One region of the Blautia sp. HCP3S3_B11 genome, then DNA from elsewhere that is predicted to be linked to it. Evidence: predicted binding sites of a transcription regulator. Region 1 holds the regulator's gene; each other region holds the start of a gene.
The links. The regulator Rex, encoded in region 1, represses fermentation and respiration genes when NADH is low (regulators of the CRP and FNR family bind a similar motif). The targets are predictions, from matches to a motif close to ATTGTTAANTANTTAACAAT.

Region 1 (6,466 bases):
ACTATTCAGTTCCCTTATGTATCAATAAATCTTCTGATTATTGTTATAGTAATGGATAACCTGCTGATGAACAGTTACAAAATTGCAGTTTACTCTGTCATTTATAGTTCTGCCGCATTATCCGCGCACAAAAGTAATCCATGGCGTCAACTCAGGTTCAGAAAACCTTTTGTCCCTGATACCATACTTCAGCTTCTTTGCCGTCTTTTATATAAACTCTTGGCACACGTGGGCTGATATCACAGGCAAATTCATAAGAAAACCTGCCACAAAGATCCCCCATCTCTTCTATACTGATAAATTCATCCCCATCTCTGCCAAGAAGAGTTACTTCATCACCCTTCTTTACATTGTCGATTTCTGTCACATCTGCCATAAACTGATCCATACAGACTCTTCCAAGGATCGGGGCTTTTTTTCCATGTATCAGAACCCATCCTTTATTAGAAAGCTGTCTTGGATATCCATCTGCATAGCCTACCGGAATCGTAGCTACACGTCTCTTCTTATCTGCCACATAGGTGCCGCCATAACTGATCGCAGCACCTGCCGGAACATCTTTTACATATGTAATATGACTTTTCAGTTCCATTACAGGTGCAAGCTTCACGATGTCCCTCTCCACCTCCGAAGAAGGATAAATTCCATAAATAGTAATTCCGGCGCGAACGATACTTAAATTTGCCTCCGGTACACGAATAATCCCGGCACTGTTAGAGCAGTGATGCAGCGGAATATCCACTCCGGCTTCCTCTACACGTTTCGAAAAATCCTGATATCGTTCAAGCTGAACCATCGCCGGACTTCTGTCATACTCATCCGCTCTCGCAAAGTGAGTAAACATCCCCTCTATCTCAAGATTCGGAAGTTCAGCGATCTTTTTGATTTCCTCCACACTCTCTGGTATATCCGCATAACCAATTCTGGTCATACCTGTATCCAGCGCAATATGAATATGTACTGTCTTATTCTGTAAAACAGCCTCATCAGAGAGTTTCTTCGCCTCATCATACTCGCATACAGCAGGACGAATGTCATACTGAACAAGTTCAGGAAAGTATTCATCAAATACAATTCCAAGAATCAGAATTGGTTTTGTAATACCGGCCTGACGCAGATGAACAGCCTCTTCTGCCGTTGCAGCCGCAAATCCCCAGATATAATCATAATCCTCTATCAGATGTGCGATTGGTACCGCACCATGGCCATAAGCATCCGCCTTAACCACTGCGATCATCTTCGTATCCTCTGCAATATTCTTTCTCATTTCCCTGAAATTCTGTTCTACGGCATCCAGAGAAATCACTGCTTTCACTCTGTTATTTTTCTCCATAATAATTCGTCCTCTGCCATAACTGCTCATAAACGATTCACACGTTGTTACGACCAGTTATTCTTTATTTTAATATTTCCGGCAAAAACCGGATAATGTCTCCTGCTGTCATACCCCGCTGACCTACTGTTTCAGCTGCCAGATCACCGGCAAGCCCATGAACATATACACCAAGGGCTGCCATCATCGCCATGGATGGCTTCCTTTCTGCTTTCAGATACATACAAAGCACGCCTGCGATCACGCCGCTTAGTACATCACCACTGCCAGCTGTTGCCATTCCTGCGTTTCCGGAAATATTCAGATACCTCTCTTCTGACGCACCTGACACTACAGTACATGCATCTTTCAAAACACAGACTGCTTTTGTTTCCTTTGCATAATCAAATGCTGTCTGAACCAGACAATCCTGAATATCACCAATACTTTTTCCACACAGGCGGCTCATCTCGCCAATATGCGGCGTGACGATCACATTCTCTCCGATAAATCTCTTCCAGTCCTCATGAAGTGCCAGAAGATTCAACCCATCTGCATCCAGAACAACTGATTTTCCACACATAGCAGCTCTTGACAGAAACCACTGAGCACGCTCTCTGCTCTGTGCACTTGCTCCCAGCCCCGGTCCGATCACCAGCACATCACACCATTCCAGCATTCTCTCATTTTTACTCTCATCAAAATCACAGGTGATCATTGCCTCCGGCAGAAGTGTCTGTAATGGAACACGATTTGCCTCCACGGTCTGGATCTTCACCATGCCCGCCGAACACTTTAGTGCAGCTGCGGCACTTAAATATGCTGCACCGCACATTCCCTCAGAACCTGCAACCAAAAGTACCTTACCGAAAGTCCCCTTATTCCCATAGGGAAGTCTGTCCGGAAGCATTTTCAAGTCTTCTCTTTCCAGGTAATTCATTCGGATTTTCTTATCAGGCATTGAATAAATCCCAATATCCGCCACAATGATCTCCCCACCATACATACGCCCCGGATAGAAACACAGGCCTCTCTTTCGAAAGGCAAATGTAACCGTAAGATCGGCCCGGAAAGCGATTCCTTTCTCGAATCCTGTGTCTGCATCAATCCCGGAAGGAATATCCACCGCAACTTTAAACGCAGATGCCTGATTTAATTCGCTGATAAGTTCTCCGTATTTTCCCTCTATCGGTCTGCTGAGTCCAACTCCAAAAATGGCATCTACTATAGTAGTATATTCATCCGGAATCAGGTTATGCACCCGTGGAGTATGATAGTACTCTGCTGTGCGAAGCTGACTGGAAGTTTCTTTTGTCATTTTCTCTTCGTTTCCAACAATATAATACCACGTTTTAAATCCCTGTAAATAGAGTAATCTGGCAATTGCCAGTCCGTCTCCTCCGTTATTCCCGGTTCCGCAGACCACCAGGATTTTCTCTTTATCCTTCGTATTCACCCGCTTTATGATTTCTGTAACAGTCTGTAATGCAGCACGCTCCATCAATACCAGCGAAGGAATTCCGGCTTTCTCAATCGTATTTGCATCCAGCGCCTTCATTTCTGCTGCAGTCACAACTCCTCTCATCTGTTCACCTCCCCGTATGTTCTCGTATTTCATCAAACATGTCAATCGGATATTCGCAATCCGCTTTCATTTTGTAGTTCTGAATAAGCCAAATCATCTTGCTAAATTCAGAAAAGCTGTGATCAGATGACCACAGCCTTGTGTTCCACATCATATTCTACTCGCCTTCGTGCTCTTTCCTGTATTCACTCAGGTTATAGGACAGAGTCATAAGGCTCTCTGAAAGATGTACATTCTCAACCATTACATCCTCCGGAGCATCCAGATCAATGTGTGCAAAGTTCCAGATTGCCTTAATTCCATTATCAATTAAAATCTTCGCCATCTCTTTGGCTTTATTCTTCGGAAGAGTCAAAATAGCAATCTCTACCTCATTCTCCTTCAGAAACCATGGAAGATCACTTAACATCTGTATCTCGATTCCGCGCACCGCAATTCCCTCAAGTACAGGATTTACATCAAAAATACCAACCAGTTTAAAACCACGTTTTTCAAAGTCCACATAATTGGCCAGCGCCTGTCCCAGATTACCGGCACCAAGAATAATCATCGGATGTACTGTATCCAGTCCAAGGATCTTGCCGATCTCTGTGTATAAATAACGTACATTATAGCCATAACCCTGCTGACCAAAACCGCCGAAATTATTTAAGTCCTGACGAATCTGGGAAGCTGTCACATGCATCTTTTTGCTGAGATCATTGGAAGATATACGCTCAACATTCTCCTCCATCAACTCACCGAGGTAGCGATAATAACGTGGCAGACGTTTAATCACCGCTTTTGAAATTTCTTTAGCTTCCACAAATTTTCCCTCCTTAACTTATCTATGTCAATTATACCCAGATGTTATTTTATTGTCAAACTAATTCTGTACTTTTTCACCAAATAATTCTGCATTTTTTATCAATTTACCTCAGAAACTATCTTATAAAACGGTATTTTCTATTTTTTATCTATAACTTTCTATCATTTCCGGCAGTCTGGAACAAATTGGGATTGCTTGGCAACAGAAAACCTGAGACATTCCGCGCGAATTTATGCGAATAGCATAAATTAAGTTTGTGAAGCAAATGAACCTCCTTGGGTTTAGCACAAGGAGGTTCATATTTCCTGCATCGCGAAGCATGTTACTAAGAACGCAGTGAGCAGTAACATATATCTTTGCAGAAATAGATAAATTCATTTAAAATACTTTCAAAAACAACTTTTTTCGATTATAATAGTACGCGGACAAATTATAAATGGAGGAATTCTTATGATTTTATCATGTCAGAATATCTGTAAATCTTTTGGCGAAAAGGTCATCCTTCAAGACGCCAGTTTCCATATAGAAGACCGTGAAAAAGCAGCTCTGATTGGCAATAATGGTGCCGGTAAAACTACTCTGCTGCGTATCATCATGCACGAGCTCTCACCTGATTCGGGAAACGTAGTCCTTGCCAAAGATAAAAATATCGGATATCTCGCCCAGTACCAGGATATCCATGGACACCACACGATTTATGAGGAGCTGATTTCTACCAAGCAACACATCATTGATATGGAGAACCGCCTGCGTTCTCTGGAACAGGAGATGAAAACAACCACAGGTGATGCTCTGGACAGTCTGATGAATACTTATACAAGACTGAGCCACCAGTTTGAATTGGAAAACGGATACGCATACAAAAGTGAGATCATGGGCGTATTAAAAGGTCTTGGCTTTACCGAAGATGATTTCGAACGCCAGATTGAAACCCTCTCCGGAGGTCAGAAAACACGTGTTGCTCTCGGTAAACTGCTTCTCTCCAGCCCGGATATCCTTCTGCTGGATGAGCCTACCAACCACCTTGATATGGAGAGTATTTCCTGGCTGGAAACTTATCTGCTCAACTATCCGGGAGCTGTATTTATTGTATCCCATGACCGTTATTTTCTTGACAAGGTAGTCACTAAGGTAGTGGAAATTGAAGCCGGCACTATGCGTATGTACAGTGGAAATTACTCCGCCTATGCACTCAAAAAAGCACAGCTTCGTGACGCGCAGTATAAAGCTTATCTTAACCAGCAGCGTGATATCAAACATCAGGAGGCTGTTATTGCCAAACTGAAATCCTTTAACCGTGAGAAGTCAATTAAGCGCGCGGAGAGCCGTGAAAAAATGCTGGATAAGATTCAGCGTATCGATAAGCCACAGGAAATCCAGAACCAGATGCGAATCTCACTGGAACCAAGATTTATCAGCGGAAACGACGTTCTCACTGTAGAGAACCTTTCCAAATCTTTCCCGGGGCAGACACTTTTCAGCGATATCTCTTTTGAGATCAAGCGTGGAGAACGTGTAGCTCTGATTGGTAATAACGGAACCGGTAAGACTACCATGTTAAAGATCATCAATGGACTGATTGATGCAGACGGCGGCAGATTCAGTCTTGGTTCTAAAGTTCAGATTGGTTATTACGACCAGGAACATCACGTACTGCATATGGAGAAAACTATCTTTGAAGAAATTTCTGATGCTTATCCTACTCTTACAGAAACAGAGATTCGAAATATGCTCGCTGCTTTCCTGTTCACAGGAGACGATGTATTTAAGCTCATCTCTGCCCTCTCCGGTGGAGAAAGAGGTCGTGTATCTCTCGCCAAGCTGATGCTTTCAGAGGCAAACTTCCTGATTCTCGATGAGCCTACCAACCATCTTGATATCGCATCCAAGGAAATCCTGGAAGAGGCATTAAACAGCTATACCGGAACCGTGTTCTATGTCTCCCACGATCGATATTTCATCAATCAGACAGCTACCAGAATTCTGGATCTGACCAACCAGGCAGTCGTAAATTATATCGGAGACTATGATTATTATCTGGAAAAGAAAGAAGAACTGACTGAAAAATATGCACCCGCTGCCGCCCAGGCAATCGCAGAAGCCAAACAGGCATCTGACAATAAACTCTCCTGGCAACAACAGAAAGAAGAACAGGCACGCCAAAGAAAACGCGAAAATGAATTAAAAAAAGTTGAAGCCCGCATTGAAGAACTTGAAACAAGAGACAAAGAAATCGACGAAACCATGGTTCTCCCGGATATCTGCACCAACGTAGCAGAATGTGCAAAACTCAGCAAAGAGAAGGCTGCAATTACCGAAGAACTTGAGGGATTATATGAAAAATGGGAGGAACTTGCATAATGCAGGTTCCTCCCATTTTTATTATATAATCTTATAAAATACGATCTATCAGTTTTGAGACATAATCATTTACAAATTATAAAATCTCATCCAGCTTTTCTCTGATTGCAAGAATAAATTCCTTACTATTCAGCGCGGTTACATTCTCAAGAGAAGTAATCAATGCAAGGTCTTTTGTCATCTTACCGCTCTCGATCGTCTCCAGAGTAGCTTTCTCAAGCTTGTCTGCGAATTCCATCAGATCTTTATTGCCATCTAATTCGCCTCTTTTTCTCAGTGCACCAGTCCATGCAAAAATTGTTGCCACAGAGTTTGTAGAGGTCTCTTCGCCCTTCAGATGACGATAATAGTGTCTCTGCACAGTTCCGTGAGCAGCCTCATATTCATAATAACCCTGAGG
Region 2 (6,466 bases), on a different contig from region 1:
AAGATCAGAAGTGCCTGGAAAATATAAGTCCATGTTCCCAGTGTGATCACCGGAAATACTTTCTCAAATGCATAAGGTACACTGGATATGGCAGATATTCCGGAACCTGAATACAGCATCAGGATAACTGCAAGGCTGTTGATCATAACTGCGGATCACCAATGCCAGCTCCCCTCTGAAAATATGTCTGGAATCTTCTTCTCCGTTTATTTTCATAATAATTTTCTCTCCTCATTACGCACAAAAACAAGGGGCCGCTGTCGAAAAGTTGACGGCAGACCCTTGTATGTGTCTTTAAAAATTTATGCTGTTTGTTCTGCTAATATGATGTCAGGGGCAAAAGGTACCTTGTCCCTGACCTTGTATCTTAATATTATTCTACGATGCAGACACGGATCATGTTTGTTCTTCCCGGAATACCAAGCGGTACACCACCTGCGAATACAACCGTATCACCAACTTTTACAAGTTTATGCTTCTGTGCTGCTTCGATTGCTCTCAGGCAAAGGATTTCAGAGCTGTATTCTTCTTTGATGAGCATCGGATAAACGCCCCAGGACAGGTTCAGCTGACGCAGAACTCTCTCAGAGCTTGTGCATGCACCGATCAGACATCCTGGTCTGTGTTTGGACATCATGTGTGCGGTACTTCCGGATTTTGTCACTGCAAGGATTGCACGAGCCTTCAGGTCGATTGCTGTCAGGCAGGTTGCATGTGCGATCGCATTTGTGATGTCCGGGTTTTCATTTCTGTCTGTTTTCTTAAAGATTGTATTGTAGTCAATATTCTGTTCCATATGCTCTGCGATACGGCTCATCATCTGAAGTGCCTGTACCGGATATTTACCAGCTGCTGTTTCTCCGGAAAGCATAGTCGCACTTGTTCCCTGGAAGATCGCATTGGCAACGTCTGTAGCCTCTGCACGGGTTGGTCTCGGATGAGAGATCATGGAGTCAAGCATCTGTGTTGCAGTGATGACAGGTTTGCCTGCTGTATAAACTTTCTGGATGATCTTCTGCTGGATAACAGGTACATATTCCGGTGGAATCTCAACACCCATGTCACCTCTGGCGATCATAATACCGTCTGCTGCTTCGATGATCTCATCAATATTGTCAACACCCTGCTGGTTCTCAATCTTGGCAATGATCTGGATTTCTTCACCGCCGTTTTCTTTCAGGATTTTTCTTACTTCACGGATATCATCAGCAGTACGTGTAAAAGATGCTGCAACAAAGTCAAATCCTTCCTGAATACCGAAAAGAAGGTCATCATGGTCTTTCTTGCTGATAAATGGCATCTTCAGGTTTGCACCCGGAACATTGACACCTTTTTTATCACCAACTACACCTGCGTTGATAACTTTACATACGATATCTTTTCCTGCGATATCCTGAACTTCCAGATCTACAAGTCCGTCATCAACCAGAATGTGTCCGCCTGGTTTTACATCCTTATAAAGTTCTTTATAAGTAATGCTTACGTGCTCGTTAGTTCCTTCGATATCTTTATTTGTAAATGTAAAAATCTGTCCTTCTTCCAGAGAAACCTTACCATCCTTGAAGCATCCAAGTCTGATCTCCGGTCCCTTTGTATCAAGAAGTGCTGCAACAGGTCTGTCATATTTCTTGCGAAGTTCTCTCAGCTTCTGGATACGTCCTCTCTGTTCATCGTGAGGTCCATGTGAAAAGTTGAAACGTGCTACGTCCATTCCCTCTCTCACAAGCTGTTCCATAACATCGCCTTTATCAGTAGACGGTCCCATTGTACAGATAATTTTGGTTTTTCTCATTTAATTCTTTCCCTCCAACTGTTGATTGTATCTATTATCCCTGTCAATATTGTGTAAAAATTACTTTTCTCTTATCTTCCGGAAAAAAACCGTTAAAAAGAGTTTGCAAACCTGCCAGTTTTTTGTTTCTGTCAGCAGATTTCTTAACAGTTTCTATAGTAATGAAAAGCATTAAGTCAAATAAAAATTACCATTATTGAGAGTATCTGTCAATATCGAATTTCGGTTTATTTTTGTAAGTATTTGACAAAAAAATAACATACTTTTATTGCAAATGTTACATATAATTTCGTCGATCCGGCAGTTGGAAGATTTCCTGTTCAATCAATAAAAATATTTCTTTTTTGCTATTAAATGCCTGAATCAGAATTCAAAATCCGCATAGTCTTCCGGCAGGAATCTATGGTAAATGATATGGCATCCTTCATCTTTAAAACAATAATAGTAAGGATCTGATCCATCGTCAAAGCGAATCATCACATCAAATTCGCCATTATCCATCGGTTCCGTAACGATCTTATCTGAATAAGAATGAAACAGTTCTTTAATCTCATCCATCGTACATCCATGTCTGCCAACCAGCTCGATCAATGCCTTGATAAATTCATTATCTTTCATATTATTATGCACATATTCTGAAGCTTTATCCGAAACAGTAAAACAGAAACGGTCTCCTCTGTGAGAAACTACAACTTCTCCGAATTTCTCTTTTATATAGGAAGGAAAATCTTTTAAAATCTCCATCATGCCTGCAGCATCTGCCTCACTTCCAAAGAAATGATTCAGGGAACTGAGCGGATAATAAAGACTGATCTTCTCTTTCATATATCCAAGCTTCGCCTGTTCCTCTTTGATCACATCGATCAGACTGGTTTCTAATCTATTATAATTCATGTTTTAATCCTCCTGAAAATCCCTTTTTTTGCTCTTTTCTGGTTAATATTTTATCAGACATTGCCCGAAAATCAATGGATTTCTTTCTCAATTGTATACCCATCAAAACAATTCCAATGTTTTCTTTTTCGTACAAAAATAAAGCCTGCTCAATACTGTCCATTTTTTCTCCCCGGAAAATGGCTCTGGCCAAAACATCACGTGGATATTTTCAATTAAAAAACAGAGCCTTATTTGATCTGATTAGAATATAGTAAAAGATTCCTGCAAAATTTCCACTATATCAAAACAGCGTTCCAGATATTATTTATATCCAAAACGCTGCTATCATTTACATTATTTCAATATGTACTTAATCCCAGTTCTTACGCCCATAACGCAATGTCACATCATGAATCTCTTTCTGGAGTTTCTTTGTAAGATCTCTCTTCTTGATTCTCCACTTCCAGTTCGTGCCTACTGTAGACGGTTTGTTCATTCGGAATCTGTTATCCAGTCCCATGTAATCCTGCATTGGGATTACGCAGACACGTGCTGCGCTTCGCATGATCAGACTGATAAAGCATTTATACAGTTCTTCTTCCGGTGTTGCATGATCACACAGATAATCTCTTGCAAGTTTTCTCTCTGCTGCTGTGATGCTCTTCCACCATCCCACGATCGTTTCATTGTCATGAGTTCCTGTATATGCCACGCAGTTCTCTGGATAATTGTGCGGCAGATAATCACTGGCACATCCGGAATCTCTGGAGTCAAACGCAAATTCCAGAACTTTCATTCCCGGGAATCCACTCTCATAAACCAGATGACGTACAGAATCTGTCATGTATCCTAAGTCCTCTGCGATAACCTGTTTCCATCCAAGCGCCTGCTCGATCTTACGGAACAGATCAATTCCGGGACCTTTTTCCCAGTGTCCGCCTCTTGCATCTTTATCTCCGTATGGAATTGAGAAATATTCATCAAATCCACGGAAATGATCGATTCTTACAACATCATACAGTCTGAAGCAGTAACTCATTCTGGAAATCCACCACTGATATCCGGTATCTCTGTGATAATCCCAGCGATACAGCGGATTCCCCCATAACTGACCAGTTGCTGAGAATCCATCCGGCGGGCATCCTGCCACTGCCAGTGGTACATTGTCCTGATCCAGCTGGAACAGCTCCGGATGCGCCCATGCATCCGCACTGTCCATGGCAACATAAATCGGAATGTCTCCGATGATCTGAATTCCCTTTGAGTTTGCATAAGATTTCAGCTTCATCCACTGCTCGTAGAACTTAAACTGCATGTACTGCTGGAACTCAATATCAAAATATAATTCCTCGCGGTAATAATCCATAGCATTATTCCAGCGGAGTCTGATATCCTCTGCCCATTTTGTCCACTCTACACCTTCAAAGCGATCTTTTACTGCCATAAACAGAGCATAATCAGAAAGCCACCAGCTGTTCTCTGCTACGAATTTCTGATAATCAGGATTCTTGCTGATGTCACTGTTCTCATATGCTTTTCTCAGAAGCGGATAACGGCCTTTGTAAATCTTCTCATAATCTACATCGTCGATCTTCTTTCCCCAATTTACTTTCTCGCAGTCTTTCTTATCCAGAACGCCCTCTTCTACCAGTGCATCCAGATCAATAAAATACGGATTTCCTGCAAATGTAGAGAATGACTGATACGGAGAATCTCCATAACTTGTCGGTCCCAGTGGTAAAATCTGCCAATAGGTCTGTCCTGCTTCCTTTAACCAGTCTACAAATTCATATGCACTCTTGGAAAAACATCCGATTCCATAGTCTGATGGCAGACTGCTGATCGGCAGTAAAATTCCGGCTGCTCTTTTTCCCATAATTCTTATCTCCTTCGTGATCTTTCACTTTTGCCACTTATACTTTATTCTGAAACGCTTGTCGGGTTCCATATAAGCAGCTTTTATATACCTTATGCGCAATTGTTTTTTTTATTATATCTATTTTTTGTGCAAATTGCAATATAACTTTCGCATTATTCATTTTTTCGTGAAAATCACTAATCAGCAATCAGTTCTTTCCGACATGTTTCATATTAAATGTCAATAATTTTCCAATCAAATCTTTTTTAACATTTGGGAATCTCTTACTCATCTTCCATCCATATCAAAAAGTTATATTTATAATGCAATATTGCTATTTTACGTTTCGTTTCTGATATGATAGGATGTGCTCGGTTAAAAAAAATAACAAAGTAACACTCCAACTTATCTGTTGAGAAACACTTGTCATTAACCAACTTATGAAAGCTTCTTCGACAGATATCTTCGACATCTTAAGTTATACACATCAAAGACAAAGAAAGAGGTAAGAAAATGGAAGACAACAAATTATGTCTCGAAAAGCAGCCTTTAAACCAGGAAATGCTTGACAAAATCGATGCTTACTGGCGTGCAGCTAACTATCTGTCTGCCGGACAGCTCTATCTTCTCGACAATCCGCTTCTGAGAGAGCCATTAACTATGGATCAGATCAAGAAAAAAATTGTTGGTCACTGGGGAACTGTACCGGGACAGAACTTCGTTTATGCACACTGCAACCGTGTCATCAAACGTTATGACCTTGATATGATCCTGCTTTCCGGTCCTGGACATGGCGGAAACTTCATGATCGCCAACACCTATCTGGAAGGTTCCTACAGCGAAGTTTATCCTAACATCAGCCAGGATGAGGAAGGTATGAAGAAAATGTTCAAACAGTTCTCCTTCCCATGCGGAGTCCCAAGCCACTGCGCACCGGAGACACCTGGTTCCATTAATGAAGGTGGCGAGCTTGGTTACTCCATCGCTCATGCTTTCGGAGCTGTATTTGATAACCCGGATCTGATTGCAACTACTGTTGTAGGTGATGGTGAAGCTGAGACTGGTCCTCTGGCGACATCCTGGCAGTCCAACAAATTCCTGAACCCGATCACAGACGGTGCTGTACTTCCTATTCTTCACTTAAATGGATATAAGATCAGCAACCCGACTATCTTCTCTCGTCTTTCTCATGAAGAACTTGAATGCTTCTTCAAGGGCTGTGGCTGGAAACCATATTTCGTTGAAGGTGACGACCCAATGACAATGCACAAGAAGATGGCTGAAACAATGGACACAGTAATCGAAGAAATCAAAGCAATCCAGAAGAACGCCCGTGAGAACAATGATCCGGAACGTCCGGTATGGCCAATGATCATCCTCCGTACTCCTAAAGGATGGACAGGTCCTAAGGTTGTTGACGGACTTCAGATTGAAGGTTCCTTCCGTGCTCATCAGGTTCCGATCTCCATGGAGAAACCAGAACATCTTGAACTTCTGAAAGAATGGCTGGAAAGCTATCGTCCGCAGGAACTGTTCGATGAAAACGGACGTCTGATCCCTGAACTGGCTGAACTGGCACCTAAGGGAAATGCACGTCTTGGTGCCAACCCACATGCAAATGGCGGACTTCTTCTGAAAGACCTTCGTCTCCCGGATTTCCGTGATTACGGTATTGAAGTACAGCCTGGCAAAACAAAAGCTCAGGATATGATCGAACTTGGCGGATACATCCGCGACATCTTCAAACTGAATGAAGAAAACAAGAACTTCCGTATCTTTGGACCAGATGAAAGCATGTCCAACCGTCTGTACAAAGTATTTGAATATCAGAAACGTGACTGGAACGCAGAAATGCTTGATACTGACGACTGCCTCGCAAGAGACGGACGTATCATGGACAGTATGCTCAGCGAGCATATGTGTGAAGGATGGCTGGAAGG
Region 3 (6,466 bases), on a different contig from region 1:
AATCTGGCAGAGCTTCAGAATGTATGCTCAAAGCTGTTTAAAATCAGTCCGGATGAAACATTGAAAATCGTACAGGAACTGTATGAGAAGAAACTGGTCACCTATCCGAGAACGGATGCGCGTGTATTGTCTACAGCTGCGGCTAAAGAGATTTATAAAAATATTTCAGGATTGCGCAATTATGAACACACAACAGAAATCGCGCAGCACATTATTGAGCAGGGAAATTATAAAAATCTGGCAAAGACCCGATATGTCAATGACAATCAGATTACAGACCATTATGCTATCGTGCCGACAGGTCAGGGACTAAATGCGTTGAAAAGCGTTTCTCTTACCGCACAGCGCGTATATGAGACAATCGTAAGGAGATTTCTTTGCATTTTCTATCCGCCGGCAGTATATCAGAAGGTCAGTCTTGTGACAAAGATACAGGGAGAGAGCTTCTTTTCTTCATTTAAAGTACTGCTGGATGAAGGTTATTTAAAGATTGCCTCAAATTCTTTTGCGAAACGAAAGGCAGCAGACGCAGTAAATGGAGCAAACCAAGCCAGCGCAGCTGGAAATGCCGGAAGTGATGCGGATTCAGATAATGAAAAAAATGGCTCAGATAATTCTTCAGAGGATATGGCGTGCGACACCAGACTACTGGCTGCATTGCAGAACCTGAAGAAAGATGATATACTCTCGGTAGATGACCTGAGTATCAAAGAGGGTGAGACATCACCGCCGAAGCGTTACAATTCCGGTTCTATGATTCTTGCCATGGAGAATGCCGGACAGCTGATCGAGGATGAGGAACTTCGTGCTCAGATCAAGAGCTGCGGAATCGGCACCAGTGCAACCAGAGCTGAGATTCTGAAGAAACTGTTCAATATCAAATATTTGGCACTGAATAAGAAAACGCAGATGATCACACCGACACTTCTGGGTGAGATGATTTTTGATGTGGTAAATTGTTCTATCAGACAGCTTCTGAACCCGGAACTTACAGCAAGCTGGGAAAAAGGTCTCAATTATGTGGCGGAGGGAAGTATCACAGAGCAGGAATATATGGATAAGCTGGAACATTTTGTAAGAGTGCGTACGAAACAGGTGGAGGACAGTAATTTCCAACCTTACCTGCGACAGTTTTTTGACGCGGCAGCTGTTAATTATAAAATCCCAGATGACAAAACCAATACAAAAACAACAGCCAGAGCAGGGCGGCCACGTACTTATCAAAAATCATAAAATGTTTATCCGGGCAAAATAAGAGAAAAATGAAAATAATAATTAAAGAAAAGAGGAAAACAGGATGTTAAAGGATTTCACGATTGCGAATCTTCTGGATTTAAATGAAACGATTGCAAAGGATTTATTTGAAGGAAAAACCTATCCATGGGAAGTGTTGCCGGAGATTGGCGGTTTTATCCTGAAACTGGGACAGACTTTAAGTGAAGAAGAATATAATCATCCGTCAGAAGATGTATGGATTGCAAAGAGCGCGAAAGTAGCACCGACAGCCTGCATTAACGGACCGGTCATTATCGGAAAAGAAGCAGAGGTACGCCACTGTGCATTTATCCGCGGAAAAGTTATCGTAGGTGAGGGAGCAGTAGTAGGAAATTCCACAGAGCTTAAGAATGCAGTGCTTTTTAACAAAGTGCAGGTTCCTCATTATAATTATGTGGGTGATGCAATTCTGGGTTACAAATCCCATATGGGAGCAGGTTCCATCTGTTCCAATGTAAAATCAGATAAAAAGTTAGTTATCGTAAAAGATGGTGAAGAGAAGATCGAGACAGGACTTAAGAAATTTGGCGCTATGCTGGGAGATAATGTAGAAGTAGGATGCGGTTCTGTATTAAATCCTGGAACGGTAATCGGACGCTGCTGCAATATTTATCCGCTTTCCTCTGTAAGAGGCTGTGTATCTGCAAACCATATCTATAAATCAAAAAATGAAATTGTAGAGAAACAGTGAAGACAAAAAGTAAATATTTGAAAATAGTTCTGACCGTGATATTGTCAGTGCTTGTGTCTGTGGCTGCACCTTTGAGCGCATATGCAGCTGCAGATTCTGGTTCAGGAGCAACGGAAGAAATTATTCTGAAAAAGGGAAAAGTATATGATCAGAAAGGCAAATTATACACCGGACAGTATAAAAAAGACGGTTATAGCTATTATGCTGAAAATGGAAAAAGAATTAAAGGCTGGAAAAAATTGAATAAAAAATATTATTATTTTGAGCCAGACTACAGGATGGCAAAAAATAAGATTGTCGGATCGGTATCAAAAGGTTACTATTATGTGGATAAAACCGGTGTAAGAGTAACTTCTGACGAAGTGCGGATGGCAGTAAGATTTGTAACGGCGAATTCGAGCCGTAAATCCAGACAGAGAGAACAGCTAAGACAGTGTTTTGATGCGCTGAGAAGATACCCATATCTGAATAAAGGAGATACCCCGCCTAAGGCATCACAGTTACCGTCTTATGCCAGATTTATGTTCACCAGCAAATGCGGTGACTGTTATTATTATGGAGTTACTATGGCATATATTGCCAGAGTTCTGGGGTATGACAGTCGGGTCGCGGCAGGAGGTGTAACTGCGTGGGGACCCACATATCCGTTATCGCCTCATGGATGGTGTGAAGTGCGCAAAGGTACAGAGTGGAAAATGATGGATTGCAGTATGCAGAATGGCCATCCTGATGCAAATCTATTTTTTGTAACAAGGAAACAATATCCGTACCGACTCAGGTGTGACAAGATCTATGCGCTGAATATAAGCGATGGGAAGGTTACGTGGAGATAAAGTAGAGCTATGGCAAGTAACTTTTTGTGTTACTGAAAACGGAGTGGGTGTAAACAGTGAAATAGAAAAAGGTGTTAAGAAACGGATGAACAACAGAGGTTTCTTAACACCTTTTTCTGTGAAGAATAAAAAAAAGCTCAGGACGTTTTTAAACGCATTTTACCGGAAGAACAGAAGCTGTCTGAGAATCACCAGAATTATGATATGTACCGGATAAAACCAGTAAAAGACATATTTCAGAAATTTTCCTTTCACAAATCCACGCTCTCCATTATACATATTAATGGAAAGAAAAGCGAAACAGGCTTTCCATTCATAATAAAGCCAGCAACTTCCGATGATAGCCTGGGCAGTTTTTTCATTGCGAAACCAGTACATGATAAGCAGGAAAACAAACCCTCTCCATCCGTAATCTGCCTTAAGAAAAACGGAGACAGCGAGTAATGCCAGTATGTATACAAACTGCATTTTCTGATTATCCCAGAAGTATTCAAGGGCGCAGAAGGCCAGATATCCCAGAAACAGGGTAAAAAAGACATTCTGTTTCTCATATCGCCAGGTATTTGTAAACATAAAATTCCATGGAATTTCAGAAATACATGCGAATAAAAAGAGATTCCGTCCGTATTTTCTGCGGTTATGGGTGTGCAGAAATCCTTCGACTAACAGAAAACAGAAAATAGGAAAAGCCGCCCTTCCGATATCACGGAAAATACGATACCAGCTGTAATCCACTCCACCAAAACTGAAAAGGATTACATTTGTCGGCGGATAGTTATACAGGATCATGACTCCTGTATGGTCAATAAGCATCAGGATGATCGCGATTAATTTTAAAGCACTTCCACTCAGAACCCGAAATCGTTCCGGAAGAAAAGAAACAGGCAATTGTGTTGTCATAATAAAAAACCTTTCTTACTATATAATTTATGATTTGGAATGTTATGACTTTTATTTTATCATAAAAGGAAACATTACGCAAAATCCCGAGACATACAGTGTGAATTTATACGATTAGCAGTTACTGTTCACTCCGTTCCCAGCATCGCGAAGCAAACGATATTCCTTGGCCCTGCACAAATAAAGCTCATATTTTCTATATCGCATAGCGTGTTGCCAGGTGTAGCAGACAGTAACATAGCCGATGACCTATATATTATGCAATTTGTCTAAATTGCTAAAAAATCGCCACAAAAAGTATCTGCCAGAGACAAAAAAATCAAAGATAGTTAAAAATTTTACAAATTATGACTGGACGAATCCCCACTTTTGTGAGAAAATAACACTAGGTTGTTAGGCATACTCATCTGCAGTCATTCAGCAGACGGCAGAGATCTGCATTATGTGGTTCATTCAGCAGTTCCGCATAGTGGCGGGTATAACAACATGAAGTTAATCTATACTTGAAAGGAGTTTTACAATGATTTATTCACGCGAAGTAGAAGAAATGTGCCCAGTTGCACAGGGCGTTCATCATGGCGCCGCTCCAATCCCAGAAGAAGCTAAATGGGTACAGGCAAAAGAAGTCAAAGACATTTCCGGTCTCACACACGGTGTTGGCTGGTGTGCACCACAGCAGGGTGCCTGCAAGCTTACATTAAATGTTAAAGAAGGTATCATCCAGGAAGCACTGGTTGAGACTATCGGATGTTCAGGTATGACTCATTCAGCAGCTATGGCTTCCGAGATTCTTCCGGGCCTGACTGTAATGGAGGCACTGAACACTGACTTAGTTTGTGATGCGATTAATACAGCTATGAGAGAACTCTTCCTTCAGATCGTTTACGGACGTACACAGTCTGCATTCTCAGAAGACGGACTTCCTGTAGGCGCTGGACTTGAGGACCTTGGTAAAGGACTTCGCTCTCAGGTTGGTACAATGTATGGAACTCTGAAAAAAGGACCTCGTTACCTTGAAATGGCAGAAGGTTATGTAACAGGTATTGCTCTTGATGCAGATGATGAGATCATCGGATATCAGTTTGTAAGCCTTGGAAAAATGACTGATTTCATCAAAAAAGGCGATGACCCGAACACTGCATGGGAAAAAGCAAAAGGTCAGTATGGCCGTGTTGCAGACGCTGTTAAAATTATCGACCCAAGAAAAGAATAATTTAGGAGGTAACAGGAAATGGCTTTATTTGAATCATATGAGAGACGAATTGACAAGATCAATTCTGTTTTAAACAGCTATGGCATTGCTTCTATTGAAGAAGCTGAGAAAATCACAAAAGACGCAGGTCTTAATGTATACGATCAGATCAAAGGCATTCAGCCGATCTGTTTCGAGAACGCTTGCTGGGCATATACAGTAGGTGCTGCTATCGCAATCAAAAAAGGATGCAAGAAAGCAGCAGACGCAGCAGCAGCTATCGGTGAAGGACTTCAGGCTTTCTGTATTCCTGGATCCGTTGCTGATACACGTAAAGTAGGTCTTGGACATGGTAACCTTGGCAAAATGCTTCTTGAAGAAGAGACAGAGTGCTTCTGCTTCCTGGCTGGACATGAGTCTTTCGCAGCAGCTGAAGGTGCTATCGGTATCGCTGAGAAAGCAAACAAAGTTCGTCAGAAACCATTACGTGTTATCCTGAACGGTCTTGGAAAAGATGCTGCTCAGATCATCTCCCGTATCAACGGCTTTACATATGTAGAGACAGAATACGATCCATACAAGAACGAAGTTAAAGAAGTATTCAGAAAATCCTATTCTGAAGGTCTTCGTGCAAAAGTTAACTGCTACGGCGCAAACAGCGTTCCGGAAGGTGTTGCTATCATGTGGAAAGAAGACGTTGACGTTTCTATCACAGGTAACTCCACAAACCCGACACGTTTCCAGCATCCGGTTGCAGGTACATACAAGAAAGAACGTCTTGAAGCAGGAAAGAAATACTTCTCTGTTGCTTCCGGCGGTGGTACAGGACGTACACTTCATCCAGACAACATGGCAGCAGGCCCGGCTTCCTATGGTATGACAGATACATTAGGACGTATGCACTCTGATGCACAGTTCGCTGGTTCTTCTTCCGTACCGGCTCATGTAGAGATGATGGGTCTCATCGGAGCAGGTAACAACCCGATGGTTGGTATGACTGTTGCAGTAGCTGTTTCTATTGAAGAAGCTGCTAAAACTGGCAAGTTCTAATTCATATAAAAGAAAATAAAGTGTAAGCGCGTTGAAAGTGCCGTAAACTCAAGGGTTTGCGGCACTTTTGTTATGTAGAGATAAAAGGTACGATTTTAGAACGGAACAGTCTCAAAAAGCACAAAAAAATTTGCGTAGCTAACACTTTTAGATACAAAAAACGGCAGATAAGCTCTGCCGCAGGAAGCCATTTCTTTATTTTTTAAATTTCATTTTTCAGGTCTTCAAACGTACATTGCTTTGTTTAGAAATACAAAAAAATTACTTCTTCAAATCTCAGAAAAATCATGTATAATATAGGCAATATAATTTGAAGGAAATTCAATAGAAAGTTTTATAATTTGAAGGGAGAATAAAATGAGTCTTAAAATCGAAAAGAAAAGTGAAGGAACAAAAGATACTGTATTATTATCAGGCAGATTAGATACAACGACGGCGCCGGAACTGGGAAAAGAAACTGAAAGATACACAGGAGCTTGTATTTGATCTGACGGATCTGGAGTATATTTCATCAGCAGGCTTGCG

Region 2: a site for Rex is predicted at 4,763-4,782, ahead of ACTNC0_RS12835 (phosphoketolase family protein). Genes of this name have one in related genera too.
Region 3: a site for Rex is predicted at 4,025-4,044, ahead of ACTNC0_RS01005 (iron-sulfur cluster assembly scaffold protein). Genes of this name have one in related genera too.

What each region holds. Positions count from the first base shown of each region.
Region 1 is NZ_JBQHVP010000002.1:176,828-183,293, forward strand. It holds gene alr (alanine racemase) at 158-1,333, opposite strand; gene ACTNC0_RS02350 (NAD(P)H-hydrate dehydratase) at 1,398-2,897, opposite strand; gene ACTNC0_RS02355 (redox-sensing transcriptional repressor Rex) at 3,055-3,702, opposite strand; gene abc-f (ribosomal protection-like ABC-F family protein) at 4,156-6,066, shown strand; gene ACTNC0_RS02365 (NADP-dependent isocitrate dehydrogenase) at 6,143-6,466, opposite strand, start outside.
Region 2 is NZ_JBQHVP010000015.1:60,502-66,967, forward strand. It holds partial or broken gene ACTNC0_RS12810 (DUF6198 family protein) at 1-216, opposite strand, end outside; gene pyk (pyruvate kinase) at 374-1,792, opposite strand; gene ACTNC0_RS12820 (DUF3877 family protein) at 2,156-2,686, opposite strand; gene ACTNC0_RS12825 (hypothetical protein) at 2,676-2,849, opposite strand; gene malQ (4-alpha-glucanotransferase) at 3,039-4,544, opposite strand; gene ACTNC0_RS12835 (phosphoketolase family protein) at 5,040-6,466, shown strand, end outside.
Region 3 is NZ_JBQHVP010000001.1:219,379-225,844, reverse strand. It holds gene ACTNC0_RS01025 (DNA topoisomerase) at 1-1,233, shown strand, start outside; gene ACTNC0_RS01020 (UDP-N-acetylglucosamine pyrophosphorylase) at 1,298-1,966, shown strand; gene ACTNC0_RS01015 (transglutaminase domain-containing protein) at 1,963-2,799, shown strand; gene ACTNC0_RS01010 (TraX family protein) at 2,959-3,699, opposite strand; gene ACTNC0_RS01005 (iron-sulfur cluster assembly scaffold protein) at 4,220-4,912, shown strand; gene ACTNC0_RS01000 (GGGtGRT protein) at 4,931-5,941, shown strand; gene ACTNC0_RS00995 (hypothetical protein) at 6,299-6,427, shown strand; gene ACTNC0_RS00990 (STAS domain-containing protein) at 6,366-6,466, shown strand, end outside.